DNA from 3 places in the Indioceanicola profundi genome. Region 2 is predicted to be linked to each of the others. Evidence: predicted binding sites of a transcription regulator. Region 2 holds the regulator's gene; each other region holds the start of a gene.

Evidence for each region. Region 2 encodes PhoB, which activates phosphate uptake and scavenging genes when phosphate is short. Its sites were predicted from a motif close to TNTCATAAAACTGTCA; they were not measured.
Region 1: a site for PhoB is predicted at 7,906-7,921, ahead of oppB (oligopeptide ABC transporter permease OppB). Genes of this name have one in related genera too.
Region 3: a site for PhoB is predicted at 2,123-2,138, ahead of DOL89_RS22420 (PhoX family protein). Genes of this name have one in related genera too.

The regions. Positions count from the first base shown of each region.
Region 1 covers NZ_CP030126.1:2,294,232-2,304,062, reverse strand. Annotated here, with positions in the region: gene DOL89_RS11005 (DUF1476 domain-containing protein) at 1-148, opposite strand, end outside; gene DOL89_RS11000 (NRDE family protein) at 279-1,037, shown strand; gene purC (phosphoribosylaminoimidazolesuccinocarboxamide synthase) at 1,240-2,004, shown strand; gene purS (phosphoribosylformylglycinamidine synthase subunit PurS) at 2,021-2,263, shown strand; gene DOL89_RS10985 (hypothetical protein) at 2,275-2,868, shown strand; gene DOL89_RS10980 (SlyX family protein) at 2,909-3,118, shown strand; gene DOL89_RS10975 (DUF305 domain-containing protein) at 3,240-3,698, opposite strand; gene DOL89_RS10970 (ABC transporter ATP-binding protein) at 3,888-4,889, opposite strand; gene DOL89_RS10965 (ABC transporter ATP-binding protein) at 4,898-5,950, opposite strand; gene DOL89_RS10960 (ABC transporter permease subunit) at 5,971-6,885, opposite strand; gene oppB (oligopeptide ABC transporter permease OppB) at 6,902-7,825, opposite strand; gene acnA (aconitate hydratase AcnA) at 8,362-9,831, shown strand, end outside.
Region 2 covers NZ_CP030126.1:2,609,920-2,619,750, reverse strand. Annotated here, with positions in the region: gene DOL89_RS12465 (NADP-dependent malic enzyme) at 1-178, shown strand, start outside; gene DOL89_RS12460 (DUF3147 family protein) at 224-574, opposite strand; gene DOL89_RS12455 (ATP-binding protein) at 765-2,198, shown strand; gene DOL89_RS12450 (substrate-binding domain-containing protein) at 2,402-3,442, shown strand; gene pstC (phosphate ABC transporter permease subunit PstC) at 3,583-5,049, shown strand; gene pstA (phosphate ABC transporter permease PstA) at 5,042-6,355, shown strand; gene pstB (phosphate ABC transporter ATP-binding protein PstB) at 6,361-7,164, shown strand; gene phoU (phosphate signaling complex protein PhoU) at 7,242-7,967, shown strand; gene phoB (phosphate regulon transcriptional regulator PhoB) at 8,050-8,754, shown strand; gene DOL89_RS12420 (hypothetical protein) at 8,795-9,508, opposite strand; gene fzlA (FtsZ-binding protein FzlA) at 9,611-9,831, opposite strand, start outside.
Region 3 covers NZ_CP030128.1:249,108-258,938, forward strand. Annotated here, with positions in the region: gene gspM (type II secretion system protein GspM) at 1-176, shown strand, start outside; gene DOL89_RS22415 (GDSL-type esterase/lipase family protein) at 230-1,600, opposite strand; gene DOL89_RS22420 (PhoX family protein) at 2,198-4,396, shown strand; gene DOL89_RS25200 (esterase-like activity of phytase family protein) at 4,773-8,396, shown strand; gene DOL89_RS22435 (DUF2231 domain-containing protein) at 9,162-9,590, shown strand; gene DOL89_RS22440 (PQQ-dependent sugar dehydrogenase) at 9,587-9,831, shown strand, end outside.

The DNA.
Region 1 (9,831 bases), 320 kb from region 2:
AGAGCCCCATCAGCTTGGCGCGACGCGCATAGATGCGGAACAGCTGCTCCTCATCGTGCTTGAACTTGTTCTCGAATGCCTGTTCGCGCTCGTCGAAAGTGGTCATCATCTTCCCCTGTGCTTGCCCTGTGGATTCGGGTCTGGTCATGGCGCACTGCTGGAGCCATTCCTCCGGCGAACCTTATAATACTGGTTCAAGGCCCGAACTATGAGACAGATCAATAACGGCCGGAGCGCCGGGGGCATCCCCCTGAAAACCGGAGCAGCAAGGAATTCCCATGTGCAGCACCATCCTTCTCCGCCGTCCCGGCCATGACTGGCCGCTGATCCTGGCCGGCAATCGGGACGAGATGGTGGACCGTCCCTGGAAGCCGCCGGCCCGGCACTGGCCCGACCGGCCGGACGTGGTGGCCGGGCTGGACGAGTCGGCGGGCGGTACCTGGCTGGGGCTGAACGATGCCGGCGTGGTAGCTGCCATTCTGAACCGCCAGGGCACGCTGGGGCCGCAGTCCGGCAAGCGCTCCCGCGGGGAGCTGGTGCTGGAGAGCCTCGACCATGCCGACGCGGCGGAGGCGGCGAAGGCCTTGACCCACCTCGATCCCGGCGCCTACCGCCCCTTCAACCTGGTGGTGGCGGACAATCGTGACGCCTTCTGGCTGGCCCACCGGGGCGATGGTCGCATCCGGGTGCAGCCGGTGCCGCCGGGCCTGTCCATGCTGACCGCCCATGACCTGAATGATCCAGCGTCCAGCCCGCGCCAGCGATTCTATACCCCGCTCTTCGCCCAGGCCGCCGCTCCCGAGCCGGAGAAGGGCGACTGGAAAGCCTGGGAGGAGCTGCTGGGCAGCCGAATCTGGGAGGGCGGACTCAGTGTCGGGCCGCGGGGGGCCATGTGCGTCGTCACGGATGTGGGCTTCGAGACCGTGTCCTCCGCCCTGATCGCGCTGCCCTCGGCGGAGCGGCTGGGCACGCCGCCGATCTTCCGCTTTGCTCCCGGCCGTCCGGACCGCACCCCGTTTCAGGACGTGCCGCTATAGGCGCCGCACCCCTTCCCTCCGTGCGCCGCAGGGCTACCCGCATTGTGCGTTGCCCCGCAGCTTGCTATAGGAGGGGGGACCCGCGCGGCCCGGCGCTGCGCGGGTCATTCATGCTTTCCACCGGTTGGAAGCATTTCATCGGCCAATGGGTCCATACGGATCCGGCGGCCTCGTGACGCAACGACCACCTGGACGCCATCCCATGACGCGACGCCGGCGGATTTACGAGGGCAAGGCGAAGATCCTCTTCGAGGGTCCGGAGCCGGGCACCCTGGTTCAGTACTTCAAGGACGATGCCACCGCCTTCAATGCCCAGAAGAAGGGCACCATCACCGGCAAGGGCGTGCTGAACAACCGCATCAGCGAATATCTGATGACCAAGCTGGCGGAGATCGGCATCCCGACCCACTTCGTCCGCCGCCTGAACATGCGCGAGCAGCTCGTGCGCGAGGTGGAGATCATCCCGATCGAGGTGGTGGTCCGGAACGTGGCGGCCGGTTCGCTGACCAAGCGCTTCGGCATCCCGGAGGGCACGCCGCTGCCCCGCTCCATCGTCGAGTGGTACTACAAGAACGATGAGCTCGGCGATCCGATGGTGTCGGAGGAGCACATCACCGCCTTCGGCTGGGCCGCTCCCGCCGACCTGGACGACATGATGAGCCTGGCGCTGCGCGTCAACGACTATCTGTCGGGGCTGTTCCTTGGCATCGGGCTCAAGCTGGTGGACTTCAAGCTGGAGTTCGGCCGGCTCTACGACAATGACGAGATGCGCATCATCCTGGCCGACGAGATCAGCCCGGACAATTGCCGCCTCTGGGACGCCAAGACCAACGAGAAGCTGGACAAGGACCGCTTCCGCCAGGATCTGGGCAATGTGGCCGAGGCCTATCAGGAAGTGGCCCGCCGTCTCGGCATCCTGCCCGAGGCCGGCCCCGGCGACCACGCCCCGCCCAAGCTCGTCCAGTAACGCGGGAACAGGACCGATGAAAGCCAGAGTCACCGTCACGCTGAAGAACGGCGTCCTCGATCCCCAGGGTAAGGCCATCGGCCATGCCCTGCACACGCTGGGGTTCCTCTCGGTCGGAGAGGTCCGGCAGGGCAAGCTGATCGAGCTGGAGATCGACGAGACCGACCGGGAGGCGGCTACCGCCACCATCGACGCCATGTGCCGCAAGCTCCTGGCCAACACGGTGATCGAGAACTACTCGATCGAACTGGTCGACTGAGGACCTTGCCCATGCGCCGCGCAGCCGTGACCCTGATCCTTCCGGCGGCCCTGCTGTCGGCGCTTCTCCTTACTGCCCCGGTAGCCCAGGCGGCTCCGGCCGATGCGGTGCTGGCCTGCACCGGCGTTGCGGATGCGGCGGAGCGGCTGGCCTGCTTCGACCGCACCGTGCCCGCCCTGCGCGGCGCTGCTCCTTCGGTGCAGGCGGCGCGTCCGCCCGCGGCTCCCACGCCGCCCGCCGTAGCCGCGGCTCCGGCCGAACGCTTCGGGGCGGAGCAGCTTCCGCAGGCCCGTGCGGAAGCCGAGTCTGCGGAGGTAGCGGCCAAGGGTTTCGGTGCCGAACAGCTTGCCCGGACCCGCGGCAGCGGAGAGGGGGAGGAGCCGGAAGAGCTGACCGCCAAGGTTGCCAAGCTCGGCACCGTGCCGGACCAGCCCAGTCGCCTGCTCATCACCCTGGACAATGGTCAGGTCTGGGCACAGCGGGAAAGCAAGCAGTTCCAGCTCAAAGCCGGCGACACCGTGGTGATCAAGCCCGCCATTCTGGGCAGCTACAAGCTGACGCGCGCCGGGTCCAAGCTCATCCTGAAGGTCCGCCGGGTCCAGTGATCCGCCGGTCTTTCCCATTCAGCGGTTCGCAGGCCCTGCCATGAGCGACGATTCCGCCCGCCTCACCGATCTGGAAATCCGTCTGGCCCACCAGGAGCGGACCATTGAGGAGCTGTCCGATGTCGTGGCCACCCAGGGCCGCGCCGTCGACCTCCTCACCGAACGCGTGCGCCTGCTGACCGAGCGCGTCCGCGAGCTGGAGTCCTGGCGACCTTCTCCGGCCGACGACCGGCCGCCGCCGCATTATTGAGGGCACAGGCCCGTAGCTCGGATTGAGCGAAGCGAGGCTCGACAGCTTCCAGCTTTCGCCGCCGACTCCACCGGTCTGCCTCATCACGGCCCTTTCGGCCGAATGCCCCGGCCTCTCATCATCATGATCGTCCCGCGGCTTCCAGCTCGGCGATCAAAGCCTCCATCTCGGCAATCTCCCGCTTCTGGGCTTCGATGATCTCATCCGCCAGGGCGCGGACGCGGGGGTCGGTGATTTCGGCTCTTTCGCTGGTCATGATCGCGATGGAATGGTGCGGGATCATCGCCTTCATATAGGCCACATCCTGTACCGTCTCCTGGCTGCGCACCAGCCAGAGGGCCACGGCGAACACCAGGATGCTGCCTGCGAAGATGCCGATATTGGCGGTCCGGTTCTTGTACATGTGCAGCATGTAGGAAAGCATGATGACCGCCATTGCGGCTCCCATCACCAATGCCATGTACAGCCGCGTCTCGCTCCAGCGGACATGTTCGATGGAATAGGTGTTGAGGTACATCAGCCCCAGCATCACCACGGTCGAGGTGGCGATCATCGCCGCAAATCTGCCGTACCCGGACATGGGAAATCTCCTGCATTCGAAGTCGTTAATTCGCAACGACCTTGGGTGGGCAGGGTTCCTGGACCGGAGGGCATGGCAGGTGTCGACCCTCGGCTTTGCCTCGCACCGACCTGCGCAACGGTCGGGGCCAAAACAGAAAGGGCGGCACCACCGGCACCGCCCTTTTCCATTCCACAGGAACCCCGGCCTTTACGCCTGCCGGGCGCCCGGCGGGCCCCAATGGTGGCAGGCGGCCTGATGGCCGGGAGCCTTCTCCTCCAGCGGCGGGACCACCTGGGCGCAGATGTCCGTGGCGCGAGGGCAGCGGGTACGGAAGACGCAGCCCGACGGCGGGTTCATGGGGGAGGGGAGGTCGCCGCCCAGAACGATGCGCTGCTTGTTCTTCTCCAGATCCGGGTCGGGCACCGGCACGGCGCTGATCAGGGCCTGGGTGTAAGGGTGCAGCGGCTGGGCGTAGATGGCGTCGCGGTCGGCGATCTCCATCACCTTGCCCAGATACAGCACCATCACCCGGTGGCTGACATGGCGCACCACGGAGAGGTCGTGGCTGATGAAGAGGAGGGAGAGGTTGAACTCCTCCTGCAACTGCATCAGCAGGTTCACGATCTGCGCCTGGATCGACACGTCCAGCGCCGACACCGGCTCGTCGCAGACCACAAGCTTCGGGTTCAGGATCATCGCCCGGGCGATGCCGATGCGCTGGCATTGTCCGCCGCTGAACTCGTGCGGGTAGCGGTTGATCATCTGCGGCAGCAGGCCGACCTTGGACATGATGTCCTTGACCTTGGCCTTGCGCTGCTCCCCGGTCAGCTTGGGCTCGAACACGGTCAGCGGCTCGGCGATGATGTCGCCCACCGTCATGCGCGGGTTCAGGCTGGCCAGCGGGTCCTGGAAGACGATCTGCATGTCCGCCCGGTGCCGGCGCAGCGTCTCCGCCGCCACGCTGGTCAGCTCGGACCCCATGAACACGACCTTGCCGTCAGTCGGCTTGATCAGGCTCAGGATGCCGCGGCCCAGCGTGGACTTGCCACAGCCGGACTCGCCGACGATGCCCAGCGTCTCGCCCGCCATCAGGGTGAAGGAGACGCCGTCCACGGCCTTCAGCGGGGTGAACTTGCCAAAGACGACTCCGCCGGTGCGGATGGGGAAATGGACCTTCAGGTCCTCAACGCGCAGCAGTTCGGTGCTCATGTGTCCCATCACGCGGTCTTCGACTGACGGCCTTCGACGAACCCTGCCAGTTCCCGCACCGGCACGGACGGGGCGGCGGGATCGGTCACCGGGTTCTCCAGGCTTTCCAGATGGCAGGCCTTGGTCTGGCCGCCGCCCACCTCGCGCAGGATCGGCAGCTCATCCACGCAGCGCTGGTGCACGAACTCGCAACGCTCCTGGAAGGGGCAGCCGGAGGGCAGGCGCTGGAGGTTCGGCGGCTGGCCCGGAATGGCGTACAGCGTGTCCCGGCGGTCCTCAGTCAGGCGCGGCATGGAGCGCAGCAGGCCGGCGGTGTAGGGGTGCCGCGGCGTGTAGAAGATCTGCCGGACGTCGCCGGTCTCCATGAACCGGCCGCCATACATCACCTGCACCCGGTCGCAGAGACCGGCCACGGTGCCGAGATCGTGGGTGATCAGCACAATGGCGGCCTTGGTGACCCGCTTCAGATCGGCCATCAGGTCCAGGATCTGGGCCTGCACGGTCACGTCCAGCGCGGTGGTCGGCTCGTCCGCGATCAGCATGTCCGGCTCGCACAGCAGCGCCATGGCGATCATGATGCGCTGGCGCATGCCGCCCGACAGCTCATGCGGATACTGGTTCAGGCGGCGGGCGGCCTCCGGAATGCGGACCAGGTCCAGCATTTCCAGCGCGCGCTTGCGAGCATCGGCCTCGGACATGGCCTTGTGCTCGATCAGCACTTCGGTCATCTGACGGCCGATCTTCAGATGCGGCGTCAGGCTGGTCATGCTGTCCTGGAAGATCATGGCGATCTTCTCGCCACGGATCTTGTTCAGCTTGGCAACCGGCATGCCGATCAGCTCGGTCCCGCGGAACTTGGCGGAACCGGTGGCTTTGCCGTTCTTAGCCAGCAGGCCCATGATGGCCATGAAGAGCTGGCTCTTGCCGGAGCCGGACTCGCCGACGATGCCGACGCACTCGCTCTCATTCACGTCGAAGGAAACGCCGTTGACGGCCGAAACCTCGCCGTCGGGGGTGGAAAACCGGACGCGGAGGTCGCGGACTTCGATAACTGGGGTCATGTCCTGATACGTCCTCCCGGTCACCGGTCTTTCGGGTCCAGCGCGTCGCGCAGACCGTCACCGATGAAGTTGAAGCAGAACAGCGTCACGGCCAGGAAGACTGCCGGGAAGATCAGCATCCAGGGCGCATTCTCCATCTGGGCCGCACCCTCGGAGATTAGAACCCCCCAGCTCGTCATCGGCTCCTGCACGCCCAGGCCCAGGAAGGACAGGAAGCTTTCCACCAGGATCACCACCGGCACCAGCAGGGTCATGAAGACGATGACCGGGCCGATGACGTTGGGGATGACGTGGCGGCGGATGATGGCGCCGTTGGACACGCCGGCCGCCCGCGCCGCCTCGATGAACTCCTTGCGCTTCACCGACAGGGTCTGGCCGCGCACGATGCGCGCCATGGTCAGCCACTCGACGCAGCCGATGGCGGCGAAGACCAGCAGGATGTTCCGCCCGAACACCACCACCAGGATAATGACGAAGAACATCAGCGGCATGGAGTAGATGACGTCCACGATGCGCATCATGATCGCATCGACCCGACCGCCCACATATCCTGCGATTGCGCCGTAGGTCACGCCGATGATCAGCGCCACGAAGGTGGTCACGATGCCCACCATCAGCGACACCCGCGCGCCGTAGAGCGTGCGGATGAACAGGTCGCGGCCGTTGGCGTCGGTGCCGAACCAGTGGCTGTTCTCGAAAGTCGGCGGGATGCCAATGGCTTCCCAGTAGACCGCGTCGTAATCGTGCGGGCTCAGCGCGTCGGCGAAGATCGCCATCAGCGCGATGATGCCCAGCACGATCATGCTGGCGACGGCCATCTTGTTGGCGAAGAGGCGACGGCGGGCATCGTCCCAGAGCGAACGGCCCTGGACCTCCTCGGAGGCCTTTTCGATGAGCTGGGAGCGGTCCGCGCCCCCGGTGATCTGATGCACCATTGGAGGGTCCAACCTGTCAGTCGTAGCGGACGCGCGGATCGAGCAGCCCGTAGATCAGGTCCACGAGCAGGTTCATGATCACGATGAGCGAGCCGTAGGTGATCACCGTGCCCATCACCAGCGTATAGTCGCGGTTGATGGCGCCCTGGATGAAGTAGCGGCCGATGCCGGGCAGGCCGAAGATCTGCTCGATCACCACGGAGCCGGTGACCAGGCCGGCGATGGCCGGGCCGAGATACGAGACGACGGGCAGCAGTGCGGCGCGCATCGTGTGCCGCCAGATGATCAGCCGTTCCGGCAGGCCCTTGGCATGGGCGGTGCGGACGAAGTTGCTGCGCAGCACCTCGATCATGCCGCCGCGGGTCAGGCGGCTGATGATGGCGATCTGGGGCAGGGCCAGCGCGATCACCGGCAGGATCATGTTCTGGATCGACCCGCCGCCCCAGCCGGCCACCGGCAGCAGGCCCAGATAGATGCCGAAGATCAGGGTCAGAAGCGGCGCCATCACGAAGTTCGGGATGGTGATGCCGACCATGGCGAAGCCCATCACCGTATAGTCGGCCGCCGTGTTCTGACGCATGGAAGCGATGATGCCCATGGTGCAGCCCACGATCACCGCCAGCAGGATGGCGGTCAGGCCAAGGCGCATGGACACGGGAAGCCCGGTGCCGAGCAACTCGCTGACCGTGAAGTCCTTATAAGTGAAGGAGGGGCCGAAATCACCCTGCACCGCGTTCCCGAGATAGATCAGGAACTGTTGCCAGACCGGCTTGTCCAGGTTGTAGGCGGCCTTCAGGTTGGCCTCGATCTCCGGCGGCAGCACCCGCTCGCTGTCGAACGGGCCGCCGGGAGCGGCATGCATCAGGAAAAACGCCAGGGCGACGATCACCAACAATGTGGGGATCGCTTCCAGCAGGCGCCGGACAGCATAAGACAACATTCGAAGGATTCCCTCCAACCCGCGCCCTGGCGTTCCGCACAAACGAGCCATGCCCAGGGCGCAACCCGCTCGGCCGGGCATGACGTTTCTGTGAAAAAAACGGTGCTGTCAACCGCGGCCCCATCAAAGAGAGATTATTAGCGACCACCTTCGCGCGGGCGCAACGGAAGCAGCGAATCCCGCCATCAGGCGCAAGTTTCTGAGTCGCAAATCTCTTCGGCGCGGGTTGTGGAGTATGGGCCGGATACAGGCGGCCATGACCGCCGGGTCGGGCTATCGGGCAGGCATCCGCATGCTTCTAGGTCGAAAGGATTATTGCAATGCAGCGAGGTTCATCCGGACCAGCGTGCTGCGCCGCCGAAGGCTTACCGCGCGGCCATGCCCGCGCCGCATTTGATCCCGCCCGGAAAACGCGCTAAACCACGCCCCGAAATGCCACCCCGGCGCACTGCCCGCGCCCCGGACGCTGGAGCCGGGCCAACGACGGGCATCAAGCCGGTCCCAGGTGACGATCCGACCCCGATGGAGGAGTCCCCGTGTCCACGATCACCGGCCAAGACAGCCTGAAAACGCGCCGCACCCTCGAGGTCGCCGGCAAGAGCTACGATTACTTCAGCATCCCGGAAGCGGAGAAGACGCTGGGCGACGTGTCGCGCCTGCCTTTCTCCATGAAGGTGCTGCTGGAGAACCTGCTGCGCTTCGAGGACGGGCGCACGGTGACCGTCGACGACGTCAAGGCCGTTGCCGAGTGGCTGAAGAACCGCAAGTCCGACCGCGAGATCGCCTATCGCCCGGCGCGCGTGCTGATGCAGGACTTCACCGGCGTGCCGGCGGTCTGCGATCTGGCCGCGATGCGCGAGGCCATGGCCGACCTGAAGGGCGATCCGACCAAGATCAATCCGCTCTCCGCCTGCGATCTGGTCATCGACCACTCGGTGATGGTGGACGCCTTCGGCACGCCCAAGGCGTTCGAGGAGAATGTGGAGCTGGAGTTCCAGCGCAACGGCGAGCGCTATGCGTTCCTGCGCTGGGGCCAGAAGGCCTTCGACAATTTCCGCGTCGTTCCGCCGGGCACCGGCATCTGCCACCAGGTGAACCTGGAGTATCTGGCCCAGACCGTCTGGACTGACCGTGACCAGCACGGCGCCACCGTGGCCTATCCGGACACGCTGGTCGGCACCGACAGCCACACCACCATGGTCAACGGCATGGCCGTCCTGGGCTGGGGGGTCGGCGGCATCGAGGCCGAGGCGGCCATGCTGGGCCAGCCGGTCTCCATGCTGATCCCCGAGGTTGTCGGCTTCAAGCTGACCGGCAAGCTGAAGGAAGGTGCGACCGCCACCGACCTGGTGCTGACCGTGACGCAGATGCTGCGCGCCAAGAAGGTGGTCGGCAAGTTCGTGGAGTTCTACGGCCCCGGCGTGCAGAACCTGACGCTGGCCGACCGCGCCACCATCGGCAACATGGCTCCGGAATACGGCGCCACCTGCGGCATCTTCCCGATCGATGCCGAGACGATCCGCTTCCTGGCGTTCACCGGCCGCGATCCGGAGCGGGTGAAGCTGGTCGAGGCCTATGCCAAGGCCCAGGGCATGTGGCTGGAGCCGGGCGCCGCCGATCCGGTCTTCACCGACTCGCTGGAGCTGGACCTCTCCACCGTCGAGTCCTCGCTGGCCGGCCCGAAGCGCCCGCAGGACCGCGTGCAGCTCTCCACCGCCGCCGGCGACTTCGCGAAGTTCCTGGCCACCGACGTGGCCGGCCGGCCGACCAGCCAGCCGACCCCGGTGAAAGGGGCCGACTACACGGTCGACCACGGCCATGTGGTGATCGCGGCCATCACGAGCTGCACCAACACCTCCAACCCCTCCGTCCTGGTCGCCGCCGGTCTGGTGGCGAAGAAGGCGCGTGAGCGCGGCCTGACCCGGAAGCCCTGGGTGAAGACCTCCCTCGCCCCCGGCTCCCAGGTGGTGACGGACTATCTGGAGGCGTCGGGCCTGCAGCAGTAC
Region 2 (9,831 bases):
GGCGCTGCACGCCGCCAATATCGGGGCCAAGCTGCTGCAGAAGATGGGCAACGGTACCCTGGTGGGCCCGCTGCTGATCGGGATGGACCGGCCGGTGCAGATCGTTCAGATGGGCGCCACGGTGAACGATCTGGTCACCACGGCGGTGCTGGCGGCGCACGACGCCCTGGCCTGGTGACCATGTCCGGGGCTGGGCATCCCATCCGGCCGGGGGCAGGCCCGGTCAGATCGGGATGCCCAGCTTCGGCAGCAGCCAGACCGTGAGGAGATACAGCGCCACGGTGAGGGCGCATCCCGCCAGCAGGGCGGGATAGAAGCCGATGCCCTGGCGCAGAAGCGCTGGAACCAGCAGGAACATCGGAAGCGACGGCAGGACCAGCCAGAAGGTCGCCTCGGCATGGGCGGCGAGCCGCTGCGCATCGCCCGTATCCTGCCAGAGCCAGATCATCCCCAGCAGGGACACCAGCGGCAGGGATGCCACCAGCGCCCCAAGAGCGGGGCTCCGCTTCGCCAGTTCGGAAACGGCCAGTACGATCAGGCCCGACAGGGCGGCCTTTACGACAAGATAGAGCATGCGCCGGTCCTTCCCGTGTTCCGGACGGTGTATGCTCGGCACGGCCGGCTGTTCCGGAAGACAGCCCCGCGGCAGACCTATGAATATTCCATGACGTGGGTGCGCGTTTACGCCCAGGGGTGGTATGTCCACCGATCCCCGTTCGCGCGGCTCCGGCGGTCGGCGGGGATGTCAGTCTGGAGTGTGGGATATGAGCAGCGTTGAAATCCGACCTCTCCGTTTCGCCCTGATCGGGGCGCTGCTCGTCGTGCCCACCTGCATCGTCCTGATCATGCTGGCGGCTCAGGGGTTGCTGCCTTTTCCCGTGGCGTTGGTCCTCATCCTGGCCCTCATCGGCGTGGCCTGGGCGGTGCTGCGCACGGTCTATCTCGATATCCGCCTTCTGGCGGACCAGATGGAGCGGCTGGGCGAGGCGGAGGAGGCGCTGGTCCCGGCCGCCGCCCGCTCCAGCTCCGCCCAGGCTGTTCTGGCCGCCGCCGCCCGCGCCCACCAGCACTGGCTGGACCGGTGCGCCCAGGGCGAGCGCCGGATCGCCGCCGGCGAGGCCGTGGTGGAGGCCTTGCACGATCCCCTGCTGCTGGTCGGGGCGGAGCGGCGCGTGCTGCGCGCCAACAGCGCTGCGCGCGGGCTGTTCGGCGAGCGCATGGTGGGCCGCGATCTGGCCGTGTCGCTGCGCAATCCCGTCCTGCTGGAAGCGGTGGACGCCGTGCTGGCCGGCGGCACCTCCCGCACGGTGGAATTCCTGCTTCCCGTACCGGTGGAGCGGACGCTGGAGGCACGGGTGAAGCCGTTCCCGCTGGAGCAGGAGGGCGGCGAGGACGCTCCCATCCGCGCGGCGCTGGTCACCCTGCACGACATCACCCTGCTGAAGCGGTCGGAGCAGATGCGCGCCGACTTCGTCGCCAATGCCAGCCATGAGCTGCGCACCCCGCTCGCCACCCTGATCGGCTTCGTCGAGACGCTGCGCGGGCCGGCCAGGGACGATATGGAGGCGCATGACCGCTTCCTCGGCATCATGCATGAGCAGGCGAACCGCATGTCGCGGCTGGTCAACGACCTGCTTTCCCTGTCCCGCATCGAGATGGATGAGCATTCGCCGCCTACCGGGACGGCAGATGTGCCGGAGATCGTCCGCAAGGTCGTGGCCATGCTCGAGCTGAAGGCGGCTTCCCGCAAGATCCGGCTGCGCATCGAAGGACCGGCGGAACTGCCGCCGGTGCTGGGCGACGAGGACCAGTTGGCGCAGGTGTTCCAGAACCTGATCGACAACGCCCTGAAATATTCCCGCGAGCAGAGCGAGGTCACGGTCCGCCTCTCCGCGCTGGAGCCCAGGGGCGGGACGGCGGGCGCCGTCTGCATCTCTGTCGCTGACCAGGGGGAGGGGATACCCCGCACGCACCTGCCGCGCCTGACGGAGCGCTTCTACCGCGTGGATGCCGCCCGCTCCCGCGCCCTGGGCGGAACCGGGCTGGGCCTCGCCATCGTAAAGCATATCGTGAACCGCCACCGGGGACGGCTGTCCATCGACAGCGAGGTCGGAAAGGGCAGCACCTTCACCATCCAGCTTCCGGTCGCCACACTCCGGTCAGGCATTCTACCAGCCTCCGCCAGCATGGCGGGGTAAGCATCCCGCGCCTGCATGGGCGCCATGTCCGCAGGAATGGCGAGGGCAGGCGCAGGGGTGGCCGGCGTCATCAAAGTGTCATCTCCGTGTAGTATTTGGTTCGCGCGCAGCCGTTATGGTCCGGCCACTCCGTCGGGACATTCCGCGGCAGGGTGTACGCACAATGGCGCCCTGGACAGTTGCCAAATACTGGAGGCATTGACGTGACCACCAAGAAGCTTGCCATGGCCGCCGTGTTCGGCGCTGCGTCCCTCGTGGCGATGACCGGCGTTGCCCACGCGCGCGACCAGATCCGCATCGTCGGTTCGTCCACCGTGTTCCCCTTCACGTCCACGGTGGTGGAGCGCTTCGGTCAGACCTCGAAGTTCCCGTCGCCCATTCTGGAGTCCACCGGCACCGGCGGCGGCATGCGCCTGTTCTGCGGCGGCGTCGGCGCCTCCCACCCGGACCTCACCGGCGCCTCGCGCCCGATGAAGGCTTCCGAGTTCGACAGCTGCCAGAAGAACGGCGTCGACCAGATCACCGAGATCAAGATCGGCTATGACGGCATCGCCTTCGCCCACTCGAAGAAGCGCGAGTCCTTCAACCTGACCAAGGCCCAGCTCTTCCAGGCCCTGGCAAAGGAGGTCGAGGTCGACGGCCAGATCGTCGCCAACCCCTACAAGACCTGGAACCAGATCGACTCGTCCTTCCCGAACGTCCAGATCGAGGTTCTCGGCCCGCCGCCGACGTCCGGCACCCGCGACGCCTGGGTCGAGCTGGTGATGGAAGAGGGCTGCAAGGAATTCCCGGCGATCAAGGAGCTAGGCAAGGATCGTCACGCCGCGGTCTGCAAGACCATGCGCGAGGACGGCGCCTTCATCGAGGCCGGTGAGAACGACAACCTGATCGTTCAGCGCCTGGACGCCAACCCGAACGCCTTCGGCATCTTCGGCTTCTCCTTCCTGGAGGAGAACCTGGACCGTATCGACGCGAACCCGGTGGGCGGCGTCGAGCCGAGCTATGAGACGATCTCCAGCGGCGACTATCCGGTCTCCCGCTCCCTGTTCGTGTACCTGAAGAACGCCCATGTCGGCGTCATTCCGGGCCTGAAGGAGTTCGTGACCGAGTACACCAGCGACCGCGCCTTCGGTCCGGACGGCTACCTGGCCGACAAGGGCCTGATCGCCCTCCCGGACGATGAGCGCTCCAAGGTCACCGAGACCGTGAAGAACCTGACCCCGATGTCCAAGCCGACCTCGTAATCGGGTCCATGCCGTGCCGGTGAGTGCCGGCACGGTTTCCGGTGGGACCCGGCGGAAAGCCTCTCGGCGCCGCCGGGTCCTTGTCGCTTGAGAAGCGACCCATTATTGGTTTTTCCCTTTTCCAACAACCGCGTGTGACGATGTCCGCTTCACTTACAGTCGGCATCCTGCTGATCCTGTCCGTAATAGGGTACTGGATGGGCCGTTCCCGCGCGGTTGCCGTGGCGGGCGGGCGGATCGCCTCCCTTCATTCGGTGCCGAATTATTACGGCCTCTACATCGCCATCTGGGCCGGGCTGCCGGCGCTGCTGCTGCTGCTATTCTGGGTGGCCGTCAAGTTCCCGCTGATCGAATCGATCGTGCTGGACTCCCTGTCGCACGAGATGATCGAAGCCTGGGCGCGTGTCATGGTCTCGCCTTCCGACCTGGAGGCGCTGTTGCAGCGCCTGCCCAACCTGGAAGAGGCGGCGCTGACCACGACGCAGGAGCAGCTGTTGCTGATCAACATCGGCAACATCGCGGCCGGTCAGGCGCAGTATGTGAATCCCGCGGTCGTGGATGTGCTGCGCCCCGCGGCGGAGCATTACAACCAGCTTCTTTCGCTCAGCAACTGGGCCGTCTTCGCCGCCTGCATGGCGCTGGCGGCGGCCGGGCTGTTCCTGGGCCGGCAGCGCATCTCCCCGGAGTTCCGGGCGCGCAACAATGTGGAGCGGGTGATCAACTGGCTGCTGATCGTCTGCTCGCTGATCGCGATCCTGACCACCGTCGGCATCGTGCTGTCGCTGCTGTTCGAGAGCGCCCGCTTCTTCGCCCAGGTCTCGCCCGTCGAATTCCTGTTCGGCCTGCATTGGAGCCCGCAGACGGCGATCCGCGCCGATCAGGCCGGCGCGTCGGGCGCGTTTGGCGCCATCCCGCTGTTCACCGGCACCCTGCTGATCGCCACCATCGCCATGACGGTGGCCCTGCCGGTCGGCCTGATGTCGGCCATCTATTTGTCGGAATACGCGCCCCGCCCCGTCCGCTCCACCATCAAGCCGGTGCTGGAGATCCTGGCCGGCATTCCCACGGTGGTCTACGGCTTCTTCGCCATCCTGACGGTGGCGCCGGTGATCCGCGACCTGGGCGCGGCGATCGGACTCGACGTCTCCTCCAACTCCGCGCTCGCGGCGGGAGTGGTGATGGGCATCATGATCGTGCCTTTCGTCTCCTCCCTATCGGACGACGTCATCAATGCGGTCCCGCAGAGCCTGCGCGACGGTTCCTACGGGCTGGGCGCCACCCGGTCGGAGACGATCCGGCAGGTGATCCTGCCCGCGGCGCTGCCCGGCATCGTCGGCGCCTTCCTGCTGGCGGTCAGCCGCGCCATCGGCGAGACCATGATCGTGGTCATGGCCGCCGGCCTGCAGGCGAACCTGACCTTCAATCCGCTGGATGCGGTCACCACCGTGACCGTGCAGATCGCGTCCCTGCTGGTGGGCGACCAGGAGTTCGACAGTCCGAAGACGCTGTCGGTGTTCGCGCTGGGTCTGGTGCTCTTCGCCGTGACCCTGCTGCTGAACGTCGTCGCCCTGCGGATCGTGCAGAAGTATCGGGAAAAGTATGACTGACATGGCCTCACCCATCGCGGCGAACCTGTCCTTCCACACCTCCGAAGCCGCGGAGAAGCGGCTGCGCCGGCGCTATGCGGCGGAGCAGCGGTTCAAGATCTACGGCATCGTGGCCGTGGCCATCGCCTGCCTGATGCTGGTGGTGCTTCTCGGCACCATCCTGCGGGAGGGCGTGACCGCCTTCTGGCAGACCTCCATCCGGCTGGAGGTGACGCTGGACCGGGAGGTGATCGATCCCCAGGGAACCGGCAACCCGGCCGACTTCGACCGCGGCGCCTTCCAGGATATGGTGCAGGACGCGCTCTATGCCCGTTTCCCGGATGTCGAGGGGCGGCGGGAGCGGCGGCAGCTTCGTGAGCTGATCAGCCCGGTGGCCGGCGTCTCCCTGGCCGCGCGCGTGCTGGCCGAACCGTCGCTGGTGGGCCAGACGGTGGAGTTCTGGGTGCCGGCCTCCGACCCGATCAACCAGCTCAACAAGGGCAAGATCGACCGGGACGCGCCGGAGGCGAACCGCCCCGTCAGCGATCAGCAGGTCGCCTGGTTCGATACGCTGGCGGAGAGCGGCGACAGCCGCACCGGCTTCAACAGCACCTTCTTCTCCTTCTCCGACAGCAACTATCCCGAGCTGGCGGGCATCTGGGGGGCTGCGGTCGGTTCCTTCTACCTGCTGCTGGTGACGCTGCTGCTGGCCTTCCCCATCGGGGTGGCCACGGCGGTCTATCTGGAGGAGTTCGCGCGGAAAAACCGGTTCACCGACTTCATCGAGGTGAACATCAACAATCTCGCGGCCGTGCCCTCCATCGTCTTCGGTCTGCTGGGTCTGGCCGTGTTCCTCCAGTTCTTCAGCCTGCCGCGCTCCTCACCGCTGGTGGGCGGCATGGTGATCGCGCTGATGAGCCTGCCCACCATCATCATCGCCGCCCGCGCGGCGCTGAAGGCGGTGCCCCCCTCCATCCGGGAGGCGGCGCTGGGCATGGGGGCGTCCAGGCTTCAGACGGTGACGCACCATGTGCTGCCGCTGGCCATGCCGGGCATCCTGACCGGCACCATCATCGCCATGGCGCAGGCCCTGGGCGAGACGGCGCCGCTGCTGATGATCGGCATGAACGCCTTCATCACCGAAGCGCCGACCGGCCTGCTGGACAGCTCCGCCGCTCTGCCGGTTCAGATCTTCATGTGGGCCGACCGGCCGGAGCGCGGCTTCGTCGAGCTGACCTCGGCGGCGATCCTGATGCTGCTGATCTTCCTGGTGCTGATGAACAGCATCGCCATCTTCCTGCGCAAGAAATTCGAACGCCGGTGGTGATCACAATGGACACGAACATCATGAATGCATCCGCCGCCGACACTGCGCCCTATACCGTCAAGATGCGCGCCGAGGACGTGAAGGTCTATTACGGCGAGAAGCGGGCGCTGCACGGGATCAATGTGGACATCCGCCAGAACGAAGTGCTGGCCCTGATCGGGCCGTCGGGCTGCGGCAAATCCACCTTCCTGCGCACCCTGAACCGGATGAACGACACCATCGACATCTGCCGGGTGACGGGCACCATCACGCTGGACGACGAGGACATCTACGCCCCCAAGCTGGACGTGGTGCAGCTCCGGGCACGGGTCGGCATGGTCTTCCAGAAGCCCAATCCGTTCCCGAAGTCGATCTTCGAGAACATCATCTACGGTCCCAAGCTGCACGGTCTGGCCACCCGCCGGGACGAGCTGGACGCCATCGTTGAGGCCTCGCTGAAGCGGGCCGGCCTCTGGAACGAGGTGAAGGACCGGCTGCACGAGCCCGGCACCGGCCTGTCCGGCGGCCAGCAGCAGCGCCTCTGCATCGCCCGCGCCATCGCGGTCAGCCCGGAAGTGATCCTGATGGACGAGCCTTGCTCGGCCCTCGACCCGATCGCCACCGCCCATATCGAGGAGCTGATCGACGAGCTGCGGGAGGCCTTCACCATCGTGATCGTCACCCACAACATGCAGCAGGCCGCCCGCGTCTCCCAGCGCACCGCCTTCTTCCATCTCGGCGACCTGGTCGAGGTGGGGAATACGGAGGAGATCTTCACGAACCCGCGGGATGAGCGCACCCAGGGCTACATCACCGGCCGCTACGGCTGACCGGCATTGCGACCGGCCCCGGAACGGGGCCGGATTCCCGCCCCGCCTTCAGGACACGCAGACAAGCGAGCGCCTCCATGCCCACGCAACATACCGTCAAGGCCTTCGAGCAGGAACTCCAGCGCCTGTCCAATCTCATCACCCAGATGGGCGGCGTGGCGGAAGCGCAGATCGAGGCCGCGGTCCAGGCCGTGGCGCGCCGCGACGTCGATCTCGCCGGGCGCGTCATGCAGGGCGATACCCGGCTGGATGATTACGAGCGCCAGATCGAGCAGGAAGCTGTGCGGATGCTGGCCCTTCGGCAGCCCATGGGAATCGACCTGCGCGAGATCCTTGGCTCCCTGAAGATCTCCGCCGATCTGGAGCGGACCGGCGATTACGCCGCCAACATCGCCAAGCGCTCCATCGCGCTGGCCCAGCTTCCGGCGGTGCGCCCGATCTCCGCCATTCCGCGCATGGGGCGGCTGGTGCAGGAGATGCTGAAGGACGTGCTGGACGCCTACATCGACCGCGATGTGGAAAAGGCCATTTCGGCTTGGCACCGGGACGAGGAGCTGGACGACCTCTATACCAGCCTGTTCCGCGAAGTCCTGACCTACATGATGGAGGACCCGCGCAGCATCACCCCCTGCACCCACCTGCTCTTCATCGCCAAGAACCTGGAGCGGGCGGGCGACCACGCCACCAACATCGCCGAAACCATCCACTTCCTGGTCAAGGGCTATCCCCTGACTGCGGACCGGCCCAAGGGCGACGAATCCAGCTTTGCCGTGGTGGAGCCGAACGAGCCTATCGCCGACTGACTGCCCGCCGGGGCGGCGTCCGGGTGCTGCCCCGACCCATTCTCCGCGATACTGACTTGACCCGGGAAACGGACAAGAAAAGATGAACTCCGCCCTCAAGCCGCTGATTCTGATCGTGGAGGACGAGGTCGATCTCGTCACCCTGCTGAAGTACAATCTTGAAAAGGAAGGTTTCCGCGTCGCCGCGGCCAATGACGGCGAAGAGGCGCTGCTGCTGGCCAACGAGCAGACGCCGCACTTGGTCCTGCTGGACTGGATGCTGCCCTTGATGAGCGGTCTGGAGGTCTGCCGCCAGCTCCGCCGCAATCCGAAGACCCGCGAAATTCCCGTCATCATGCTGACCGCGCGGGGGGAAGAGGCGGACAAGGTCCGCGGCCTCAACAGCGGGGCGGACGACTATATCTCCAAGCCTTTCAGCCCGACGGAGCTGGTGGCCCGCATCCGCGCCGTGCTGCGCCGCTCCAGCCCAGCCTTGTCGGAGGAGCTGCTGCGTTTCGCCGACGTGGTCATGGATCTGGCGGCCCACAGGGTGCGCCGCGACGGCCGCGACGTGCATCTGGGACCGACCGAGTTCCGCCTGCTGCGCCATTTCATGCAGCATCCTGGCCGTGTGTTCTCCCGCGAGCAGTTGCTGGACATCGTCTGGGGGCACGACGTGTATGTGGAGCCCCGGACGGTGGACGTGCATATCCGCCGCCTGCGCAAGGCGCTGAACGAGGACGAGTTCCCGGATCTGATCCGTACGGTGCGGTCGGCCGGCTACGCGCTGGACGCCAACGCGGACTGAGGAAGCAGGAAGGGCGGGGCATGACCCCGCCCTTTTCCGTTCATTCCTTCGGCGGCAGGGCGAAGGCGCCCATGGAGACGCGGGCGCTGAGCTTCAGCTTGTCCTGAACCCCGCCCTGGACGCTGGCCTTGGACTCCGCGACCATCATACGATCGGCGGCATAGGGCTGGGGCGGGTGACTCTCGTGCTCGAAGAAGTCGATATTGGCGACGCGGAACTGCCGGTCGGGGAAGGCTCCGTTCAGGCGCTTCAGCTCCTCATTCACCTTGGCGTAGATGTCCGCGCGCAGCTTGCTCTTCGCGGCCTCGACCTCCGCCAGGGTGGGGTCGAAGGCGATGCCGCCGACGCGGAGCTGCAGACCCGGCCGGCTGACCTTCTTGGTCTTGTCGCCCAGGCCCGCCAACTGCGGCTCCGGCAGGCGCGCCTGGATTTCCGCCTGCCAACGCTCAAGCCCGGCATCGTCATGCATGCGGTCCATCCGTACGATGCGCCACTCCCCCTCGCTGGTGACACCCTGGGCGGCCTTGACGATCTCGGCGCGGAGGTTGGCCGCATCCGTGCCGCTGCCGGCAGCGTCCACGATCAGGGTGACCAGCGCCGTCTCCGACCGGACCCAATCCTCGGCGGACAGGTTCAGAGAGATCATGTCCACGAAGGGCTGCGGCGGAATCACCACCTGGGCCTTGGCGGGTGCTGCGAGGGCAAGCCCGGCGGCAAGGGCCAGGGCGGGAAGGGTGAGACTATGGCGACGCATTCGTTCCTCCGTTGTCGGCGCCTCGTGCTGACCGGGAGTAGAGCCGCGGAAGGCGGCGGAAATGCGACGGAGCCGGGGCGGAACCCGATCGAAAGGGCGGCTTCAGAAATCCAGGTCGGCATAGTGCTTCGGCGGAACCACGCCGGGCACATTGTCGGCCAGCAGCGAGCGGAAGGCCGGGCGGCTCTTCACCCGCGCGTACCAGCTCTTCGCCTCCGGATGCTCGTCCCAGGGCACGTCGCCCATATAATCGATGGTGGAGAGCTGAGCCGCCGCCGCGATGTCGGCCAGGGAGAAATCATCCCCCGCCAGCCAAGTCCGCC
Region 3 (9,831 bases), on a different replicon from region 2:
AGGGCTTCCGCGATCTCCTCTACGAGCTGGAAGCAGCAACGCCCTATCTCTTCGTCGATGCGGTGATCGTCAGTTCCCGCCCGCCACGTCGGCGGGCTTCCCAAGCAGATGGCCAGTTGGACGTCACGCTCACCGTATCGGGGTACGTTCGCCCGGTGGAACAGGTTTCAGGCTAACAAAAAGTCCAGAGCAGTCTCCTGCTCCGGACTCCAGCCACGCAGTCATACGCCTAGTCTTTGTAGGCATGCCGTTTCGGCGCAAGGATACGAATATCCACTGCCTCGGACATGGCAAGATAGCCAGGGCGGTTGGGATGAATTTTGTCGATCACAGCCGTCGTGCTGTTGGGCTGGTACTGCGGAAGCAATTCGCCGGTCGCGGGATCCGTCGTAACGGCGTCGAAATCTGCGACGCTATCGAAAATATCTGCGGTACGGATGAACTCATTGACCGCCTTACGCTGAGCATCGGTTTCCGGGGTGCCGTAGCCCGCGTTTGCTGCTCCTAAAGTCGAGGTTACCGTGGCCTGGATCACTTTCAGACCTTCGGCCCGCATGCGGCGCACTCCATCGCGAATGCCGGCGATGATCTCTTCGGCGACGGCCCCGTTGCCAAGGTCGTTGGTGCCTTCGAGCCAGATCACGGCGGAAACACCGGAATGGCTGAAGACATCCTCATCCAAGCGTTCGAGAGCAGCCGGACCGCCGGCAGGGCTATCGGTGAGAATGCGATTCCCGCCGACGCCAGCATTTACTACCGAGACCTTATCGCCGTAGACCTCGCGAACACGGCGCGAGAGGAAGTCCGGATAGCGGTCGTCCCCGTTCAAGGTCGAACCCGTTCCGTCGGTGATGGAGTCGCCAAGGGCCACGAGAACCTTGGTGTCGGCAGAGGCCAAGGCGTCTACGCCATCTAAGAAGTACCAGGAGGTCGTGGTGTAAGGGAATGGAAGGGCCGTCTCGTCGTGGCCGTGCGATCCAGAGCCCGGGGGACTGACATAGGAGGTCTGCACGGCTTTCGAGTGCCACGTCATGGGGCCGGTCGTTCCCACCGCGTGGAAGCTCACGGCCAGCTTGCGCCCTTGAAGGATCTCGTCATCGCGAAGATCGGCATAGTCCTGGTGAATTGGGTCGCTATAGATGATTTCACCAGGCTGGAGGGTGACGCTCCGCTTCCCGCCGAAGGTGACGCGCTGGTTCGTGCCTTCGACTACGGCACCACCACTCTCATGTAGGCCGAGATAGATGCCGTCGAATGTTACCGGACGGTCGCCAAACTTGTTTGTAAAGCGCAAACGGAACCGGTCGCTCCAGATATTAGGGCGCACGATCAAGCGGAAGGTCTGATCATTGGCGCCAACTTCAGGCAGCCCAAATGCGAATGTGAGATCGGGCTGGTTAACAGCTGTTCCGGTCGGGTAGGTGCCGTGCGCAGACGCAATCCAGGTTGCGGCCCAGTCCTCCCGCCCGCCTTTATTGTCATCCTTCCCTTTCCTGGCATCTGCACCTTGGGATATCAACATCACTGTAGCGAGGGCGAAAGCGGCAGCCGCAGAGCGGAATATCGTCCGGCGGCTCATTTGATTGCCGAATGGATCCATGTGCTCCTCCCTGTTTCTTCTTACTCAAGGGTTGGCGATAAGAAGCATCCTCAACTTCTGTCCATCCCACAGCATCGGGTTCGGTGGTGGAACGAACAATCCAAGCCCCATGCTATTGACCGACAGAAGCGTAGCAGTGGATCTGTCGTAAGAACGAGGCGTGCGTAAAATAGATACATAAACCAACGGCAAATACATGGGACGTTAGGAGACTAACCCTGATAGCTTCCAGCTCCGGCGCGGCCTTCTTGCTGAGTCTGCGCGAGGACACACAAATATCGGCCACCCATAAATCGCATGTCAACAACCCATCTGGCACAATGGCCCAAAACCGCGCATGCACCGTAGTGGGGCAAATGCCATAAATACTTGCGCCTAATCCCACACGCTAATGAGTATTTCGGGCCGCATGTGAGCCAAGAATTGCGATCGCGGGATCGCGTGACGTTACACGTGCTCGCGCGCAAGGGTGCATTCCAAAATTGAGGAGAGGACGGCGCCTATTTGTAGTAGTCATTGGCTTTTCAACTCACTGTAACATAGATGTCTTCGGCCGCTCAGTAGATGAACCCATGAATTTCTGGGCAGGAGCCGTTCATGGACACCTATCAGAGCTTCCGCGACAAAGCCGCCGATGCGGCCAATGCCGAACAGCCGCAGGAAGGGTTGGACCGTCCTGATTTCGCCGGTCGCGGCCTGCAGGAGAGCAGCACATTTGCCACAAAGCTGGCCGCGGAAATCGATCGCCGCGTTCTGCTGCGCGGGGTGGCAAGTCTTCCCGTTCTGACGGTCGCCGCTGGCGGCGCCGCTTCACTTCTGGCCGGGGAAAGCGCGCTCGCTGAAAACCTTCCCCGGAAGCTCAACCCGGACCGGCTGCCCTTGACCTTCCAGCCCGTCGGAGAGACGACCGAGGACGTGATCACGGTGCCCCAGGATTACTATTCCAGGGTCCTGATCCGCTGGGGCGATCCCTTGTTCGAGTATGTCGAGCCCTTTGATCTTGAGAACCAGTCCGGTCGGGACCAGGCCCTGCGCTTCGGCTTCAATTGCGACATGGTGATGGGATTTCCCCTGCGGCGTATCCGGAGGCGCACGGCCTCCTACATCCTGGCCGTGAACCATGAGTACACGGACGGGCGCCTGATGTTCCCGGACTATCCGGACGGCAGCGATCCGGACGCCGTGCCGACCCGGAACCATGTGGAAACCGAGTGGGCGGCGCATGGCATCTCGCTGGTCCAGATGAATCTCCGCGGCCGCAATTGGGTGTACAGCAACCGTAGCCCCTATAACCGCCGCCTCACGGCGACCAGCGAGTATCTGCTGACCGGGCCGGCCGCCGGGAACCCGCGCCTGGTGACGCCGGCCGATCCGACCGGGACAGTGGTGCGCGGCACCTTGAACAATTGTGCCGGCGGCCGCACGCCCTGGGGAACCTACCTGTCCTGCGAAGAGAATATCGACCAGTATTTCGCGAACCGCAGCCAGATCACCGATCCGATCATCCTGTCCGACCACACCGACTACACCATCTCGGAAGGCATGACCGGCCGGCGGTGGGAGCTGTACGACCCGCGATTCGATGTCTCCACGCCGGAGGGCATCCATGAGCCCTACCGCTTCGGCTGGGTGGTCGAGGTCGACCCGTACAATCCCCAGGACATCCCGAAGAAGCGAACCGCCCTTGGCCGCTTCAAGCATGAGGGATGCCAGGTGGTCCGCGCCCTGGATGAACAGGTCGTGGCCTATAGCGGCGATGACAGCCGCTTCGAGTATGTCTACAAGTTCGTGTCCAGCGGCCGGTTCGACCCGACGAATCCGCGCGGCGCCGCCAATCGTGACCTGCTCGACGCCGGCACGCTCTATGCCGCGCGCTTCAACGAGGACGGCACCGGCCAGTGGCTGGCGCTTGATCTGGACCACCCGGATACCGGGCCCATCCTGCGCAATGCCACCTATATGGATGCGGACGGAAACGCCGCGGCGCCGCGCTTCCCCTCCCAGGCAGAGGTGCTGATCAATGCGCGGCGCGCCGGCGATGCGGTGCAAGCCACGCCGATGGACCGGCCGGAAGACATTGAAGCCCTCAAGGACGATGAGCTGCGCGGCAACGGCATGGTCTATGTAAATCTGACCAACAACACGCAACGCACCGACGATGGCGGCAGCACGACGCCCCCGCCGCCGGGCTCCCGGCCCAATATCCGCGTGACCAATGCCGCCAACCCCCGCGCGCCCAACCCCGCCGGCCACATCATCGAGATCAGCGAGGATGGCGGCGACAACGCGGCAACCAGCTTCCGGTGGCGCATCTTCCTGCTGGCGGGCGATCCGCAGAACCCGTCCTTCGCCAATCCGGAGGATGGCGAACCGCAGAATGTGGATGTGCAGGGCACCTTTGATGGCAGCCGCTTTGCCTGCCCTGACAACATGACGATCGATGAGGGCTTCAATCTCTGGCTCACCACCGATGGCAATCCGGACGTGTTCCCCTGCAACGATCAGATCATTGCCGTGCAGGCGCACACCCCGCCTGACCATCCGGTTGTCGCCCTCCGCTTCGCCGTAGGGCCGAAGGGAGCGGAGCTGAGCGGACCGCTCCTGACCGAGGATGGCGACTCCTTCCTCTTCGCTGTACAGCATCCGGGCGAGGGCGGAGCCCTCTTGGGTCCGGATCAGGTCAGCAACTGGCCGGATCGGGATTTCCCCAAGCCGTCCGTCGTGGTGGTCCGCCGCAATGATGGCGGGCAGATCGGCGGTAGGATCGGGCGCCGGTCGGATAAGGACTGGAAGTAAGTCCAGTCAGCAATCCTGCAGCGTTCAGGGGCGGGTGATCCGCCCGCCCCTGACAGGCCCTGTGAAACAGCGCAATATCAGCGCGTCATGTATTGGTTTGAGAGCGGAAAATGTAAATCTCAAACAGTCAAAGATGATTTTTAAAAAGACCGGCTCTCACATATTTTGTTTTGCAATGACGGACAAGCACCCCGGTGGTCAGCAATGATTGATCAGCCCATTCTCTGGCGGTCTGCGCCGTATGGCAGGCATTGCAGAGCATCCAAGCCGAACTCTCCACTTTGAGACCTCCGCGCCGGGCCGCATGGGCGGGAAATGCCCGTCGACCCCGTTTCTTGGTCCGCCGGATCACGGTGAAACGAGGAGTACGACAGACATGCGAAGCGAAGACACCTTTGGTCAGGAATCCCCCATTGTCATCGGGCACCGCGGCGCCAGCGGCGCCCGCCCGGAGCACACTCTTGAAGCCTACCGGCTCGCCATTGAGATGGGCGCCGACTTCATCGAGGCGGATCTGGTTCCGACGCGGGACGGGGTGCTGATCGCCCGCCATGAGAACCTGTTGGCCCAGGTCCGGACGGATGAGGAGGGCAGGATTGTCTTCGGGCCGGACGGAAAGCCGGACATCATCCAGGAAACAACGAACGTCGCCCACTATGACGGTGACGGCGATGGAAAGCCCGATTTCGCCGACCGGCTCAGCATCAAGGTCATCGACGGCGACACCTATGCCGGTTGGTTCAGCGAGGATTTCACGCTGGCCGAAATCAAGGAGCTGCGGGCCCGGGAACGCATCCCGGAGGTGCGGCCGGAGAACGCGGCCTATAATGACCAGGTCGAGATACCGACCTATGAGGAGGTGGTCCGGCTGGTGCAGCAGGTCGAAGCGGAAACGGGCCGCAAGATCGGCCTCTACACGGAAACCAAGCACCCGACCTATTTTGCCCTGGAAGGCCGGCACCAGGACGAGGATACGAACCAGGACGGCAAGCTGGACAGGGGTGAGGACGTCAACGGCAATGGCGAGCTGGACCAGATCGAAGGCGGTGCGGCGATCGATGTCAATCTTGGCCGCGGCGTGATCGAGATCCTGACCGAACAGGGGTTCACCGACCCCTCCCGTACGTTCCTTCAGTCCTTCGAGATTGCCAATCTGCTGGAGCTGCAGAACACCATCATGCCGTCGGCCGGGATCGACCTGCCGCTGGTCCAGCTCCTGGGCGATGTGGACCGCACCTCCATCAACGAAGCGGGCGGCGGCTTTTCCATTCCCTACGATGTGGCGTTCCACTTCACCCCGGACAATGCCAGCCAGGGGGCCGATCCCTCCCTTTACAAGGGGCTGCCCTTCGCCATTGACCGGCAGACGGACTATGGGAACCTGGTTACGCCGGAGGTTCTGAAGCAGATCGCCGGCAGCTATGCCGAAGGCGTCGGCCCCTGGATCGAAAGCTTCCTTCTCCGTGCGCCGCTGAACACGCCCGTGGATGCCAATGGCGACGGTCAGGCGGAGGTGACGTCGCGGCTGACCGGGGAGGTTCGCCCGCTGGTGCAGGACGCCCACGAGGCCGGCCTTCTGGTGCACCCCTACACGCTGCGGGCCGAGGAAAGCTTCCTGGCGCTTGAGGCCGATGGAACGGCATTGACGCTGCCCGAGCAGTTGGACCTGTTGCTTGATCTCGGCGTGGACGGCATCTTCACGGACCATCCCGGCATGGCCCGAGAGGTGGTTGATGATGTGACAGGGACGGGGCCGGAGATACGGGTCGCCACCTACAATGCCTCGCTGAACCGTGCGGCTGCGGGAGAGCTGATCGATGATCTCTCCGCGCCGGACGACATGCAGGCCAGGAAGGTTGCCGAGGTCATCCAACGCACCAATCCCGACATCGTCCTGCTGAACGAGTTCGACTACGATGCGGAGGGCAAGGCCGCCGATCTGTTCCGGGACAATTACCTGGAGGTCGGTCAGAACGGCCAGGCGCCGGTGGAATTTCCCTATATCTATGTGGCGCCCAGCAATACGGGCCTGCCGTCGGGCATGGATTTGGACAACAGCGGGTCCGTGGGCGGGCCGAATGACGCCCAAGGCTTCGGCGAATTCGAAGGTCAGTATGCCTTCGCTGTCTTCTCCAAGCACCCGATCCTGGACAGCCAGGTGCGCACATTTCAGGAGTTCCTCTGGAAGGATATGCCGGGCGCGCTGCTGCCCGACAATCCGGATACGGCAGCGGAAGGGGATTTCTATTCGGAGGAGGAGCTGGCGCTGCTGCGGCTCTCCTCCAAGAACCATGTGGACCTGCCGGTCGAGGTGGATGGGGAGGTCGTGCATATCCTGGCAGCCCACCCGACCCCGCCCACCTTCGATGGCCCGGAAGACCGCAACGGGCGGCGGAACCACGATGAGATCAGGTTCTGGGACGACTACGTCACGTCCTATGATGGCGGCTATATCTACGACGATCAGGGCAAGTTCGGCGGGCTGGAGCCGAATGCCCGCTTTGTTATCCTCGGTGATTACAATGCCGATCCGGTTGATGGCGACAGCGTGCCGGGAGCGGTGCAGCAATTGCTGGGCAATCCCGCCATCGACGTTTCCCATCAGCCTGACAGCAAAGGCGGCATCGTTGACGCAGACGATGCTGTCAACCGCGGGCATCTGGGCAACCCTGCACTCGATACGGCGGATTTCGGTGAACCGCTAGGCAATCTGCGGGTGGATTATGTTTTGCCGTCCCGGGATGGGTTCCAGTATCTGGATGGCGGTGTCTACTGGCCAGCCCCCGGCGAGCCGGGAGCGGATTTGCTGGACGCGTCGGACCATCGGCTGGTCTATGCCGATCTCAAACTGGCGCATGGCGCCAACAGCCCCGACGTCGCTGGGGTCGAGAATCTGGAGTTCCTGGGTGCTGCTTTCCTTGGAACAGGCACACAGTATGAGGGAACCGAGATTGGCGGCCTCTCTGCCCTGGCCTGGCAACCGGGAAGCGATCGGTTCTTCGCTCTGTCCGACAGTGGCGGAGGAGCAACCGGCGAGCCGCGCCTTTACGGGTTGACACTGGATCTGGAGAGCGGCGCATTTGCCAATGACGATGTCGCCTTCACTTCGGTCACCCGGCTTCTCAATGCGGACGGGCAGGCCTTCCCCGAGGCCACAGTGGACCCGGAAGGGCTGGCGCTGAGCGGGCGCGGCACCTTCTACATCGCCTCTGAAGGGAATGCGCAGCAGCAGGTCGCGCCCTTTGTGAATGAGTTTTCTCTGGATGGACGGCAGTTCGCCACGCTTGCGGTGCCGGAAAAATTTGTGCCAGGAAAAGACGGTTCGGCCGGTGTCCGGCACAATCTGGCGTTCGAGAGCCTTGCTCTGAGCCCGAATGAGCGTTCGCTCTATACGGCGACGGAGAATGCCCTTGCCCAGGATGGGCCCGCCGCCAGCCTGGAGGAGGGCAGCCCGTCCCGCATCGTTCGGTACGACGCGACGACCGGCAAGGTGGCGGCCGAGTATCTCTACACCACAGACCCGGTGCTTGCTGCGCCTGAACCGGACGGTTCGTTCGCGACCAACGGGCTGGTCGAAATCCTGGCCCTGGATGATAAGGGAACCCTGCTGGCCCTGGAACGCTCCTTCAGCACGGGGCAAGGCAACAGCATCCGCCTTTATCAGGTCAGCACGGCGGGAGCGGACGACATTTCCGGGATAGAGAGCCTCGCAGACCTCGAAACCCCGCCGCAGCAGGTGAGCAAGGAACTGGTATTCGACTTCTCGGACCTCGGCCTGCCCCTCGATAACATCGAGGGCATGACACTCGGGCCAAGGCTGGAGGATGGACGCCAGAGCCTCATACTCGTGAGCGACAACAACTTTGCCGCAACCCAGTTCACCCAGTTGCTGGCGTTTGCCTTCGAGATGAAGGCGAATTTGTCTCCGCCAGCAGTACTGAATGAGACAGTCAATTTGATCGGCGTCGATCAGGCGAGCGGGGCGGCACCATTGCCGTAAGTTATCATTGCCACAGCCTGCGGGGGTACAGCCCTCGCAGGCATAGCTCTGCCACGACCGGCATCATGCAATCCTGATCTTGTTGCTCAACTGTCTGTTATCACGCCAAGAGCATGGTCCGAGATGGTCAGCAGCACGTTGAAAGGGGCGAACTTCTCCATGATGTGGTGCGCCTATGGTGCATTTCGACAGGAGCGCCACAGCGTGATGAACGAAAAACAGAAATGCGACCGTGAGAGCCATGAGCTGGGGAAGGCACGGCGTTGGCTAAACAGCTCATACAGGCGGTGCTCTGCCACCCAATTTCGGCGGAGGGATGGAAACTCATCGCAGTCTTAAGCGCCGTCTTGCTTCTAATGGCCTTGAACCAGAAAACTGGTCCGCGGGAATTGCGACTTGCGGGGCGTGTTTCGACCTCTGAGGGGCAACCGGGTTCCACCGGTGCATCCAGCGCTACCGTTCCCGGCCGAATCCGCAGAAGCGGAAATACAGCCAATCCACTTGGCTGATGATCACGGGGTACAAATCGGTAGCAGGCGCAGCTGAGGGATGGCGCATTATTTGTGGCGGCCATATACCGCCGCCGATCTGTGCCGTCGAGTTGACACTTTCTCCGGAACAAGTTTCGTGCGCCTGCATTCCGTACATAGGGGTCCGCGGTGCGTTTTCGGCACGCTGCTTCTTTTGGTTTGTATTCTGGCTATTCCCGGGGGCATCGCACTTGGTGCGTCGGCGCATGGTCCACTCTGGCAAGGAGATGAGGACGTGGCTGTTACCGTCGATCATAGACCGGCAAGGGCGATTCAGCCCTTTCATGCGGTTCTGCTCGCCGCCACCATTCCGCTGTTCCTGGGCGCCCTGCTCAGCGACATCGCTTACGCCAGGAGCTATCAGATCCAGTGGACCAACTTCGCCTCCTGGCTGATTGCGGGCGGCATGGTTTTCACCGGGTTTGCGCTCCTCTGGAGCCTCATTGACCTGATCCGCGCAGACCGGCGCAAAGGGCGGCCGCTCATCTACTTTCTCCTGCTGTTCGCCATGTTCGTGCTCGGCCTAATCAACGCGTTGGTCCATGCGCGGGACGCCTGGGGGGCCATGCCGGAGGGGCTCATCCTATCGGCGGTGGTTGCCGTGCTCGCCATTGTGGCGACCTGGGTCGGCTTCTCCAGCCTTCGCGTGGGAGGGAAGATATGAAACGGTCCAGCTTATTGGCTGCCGCTGCGCTTATGACCTTGCTGACCGCCTGCGACGGCGATCCCGCACCGCCGGAGTATGGCGCCAGCCCACAGCTGCCTGAGCCGCAGCGCGGGCTGCTGCCCAGCATGAACATCGCCAATCCCGCGCCGTGGGGCGATCGGCAGCCGATCGTGCCGGAAGGCTACACCATCACAGCCATCGCGACCGACCTCGGCATCCCGCGCCAGACCCTTGTCCT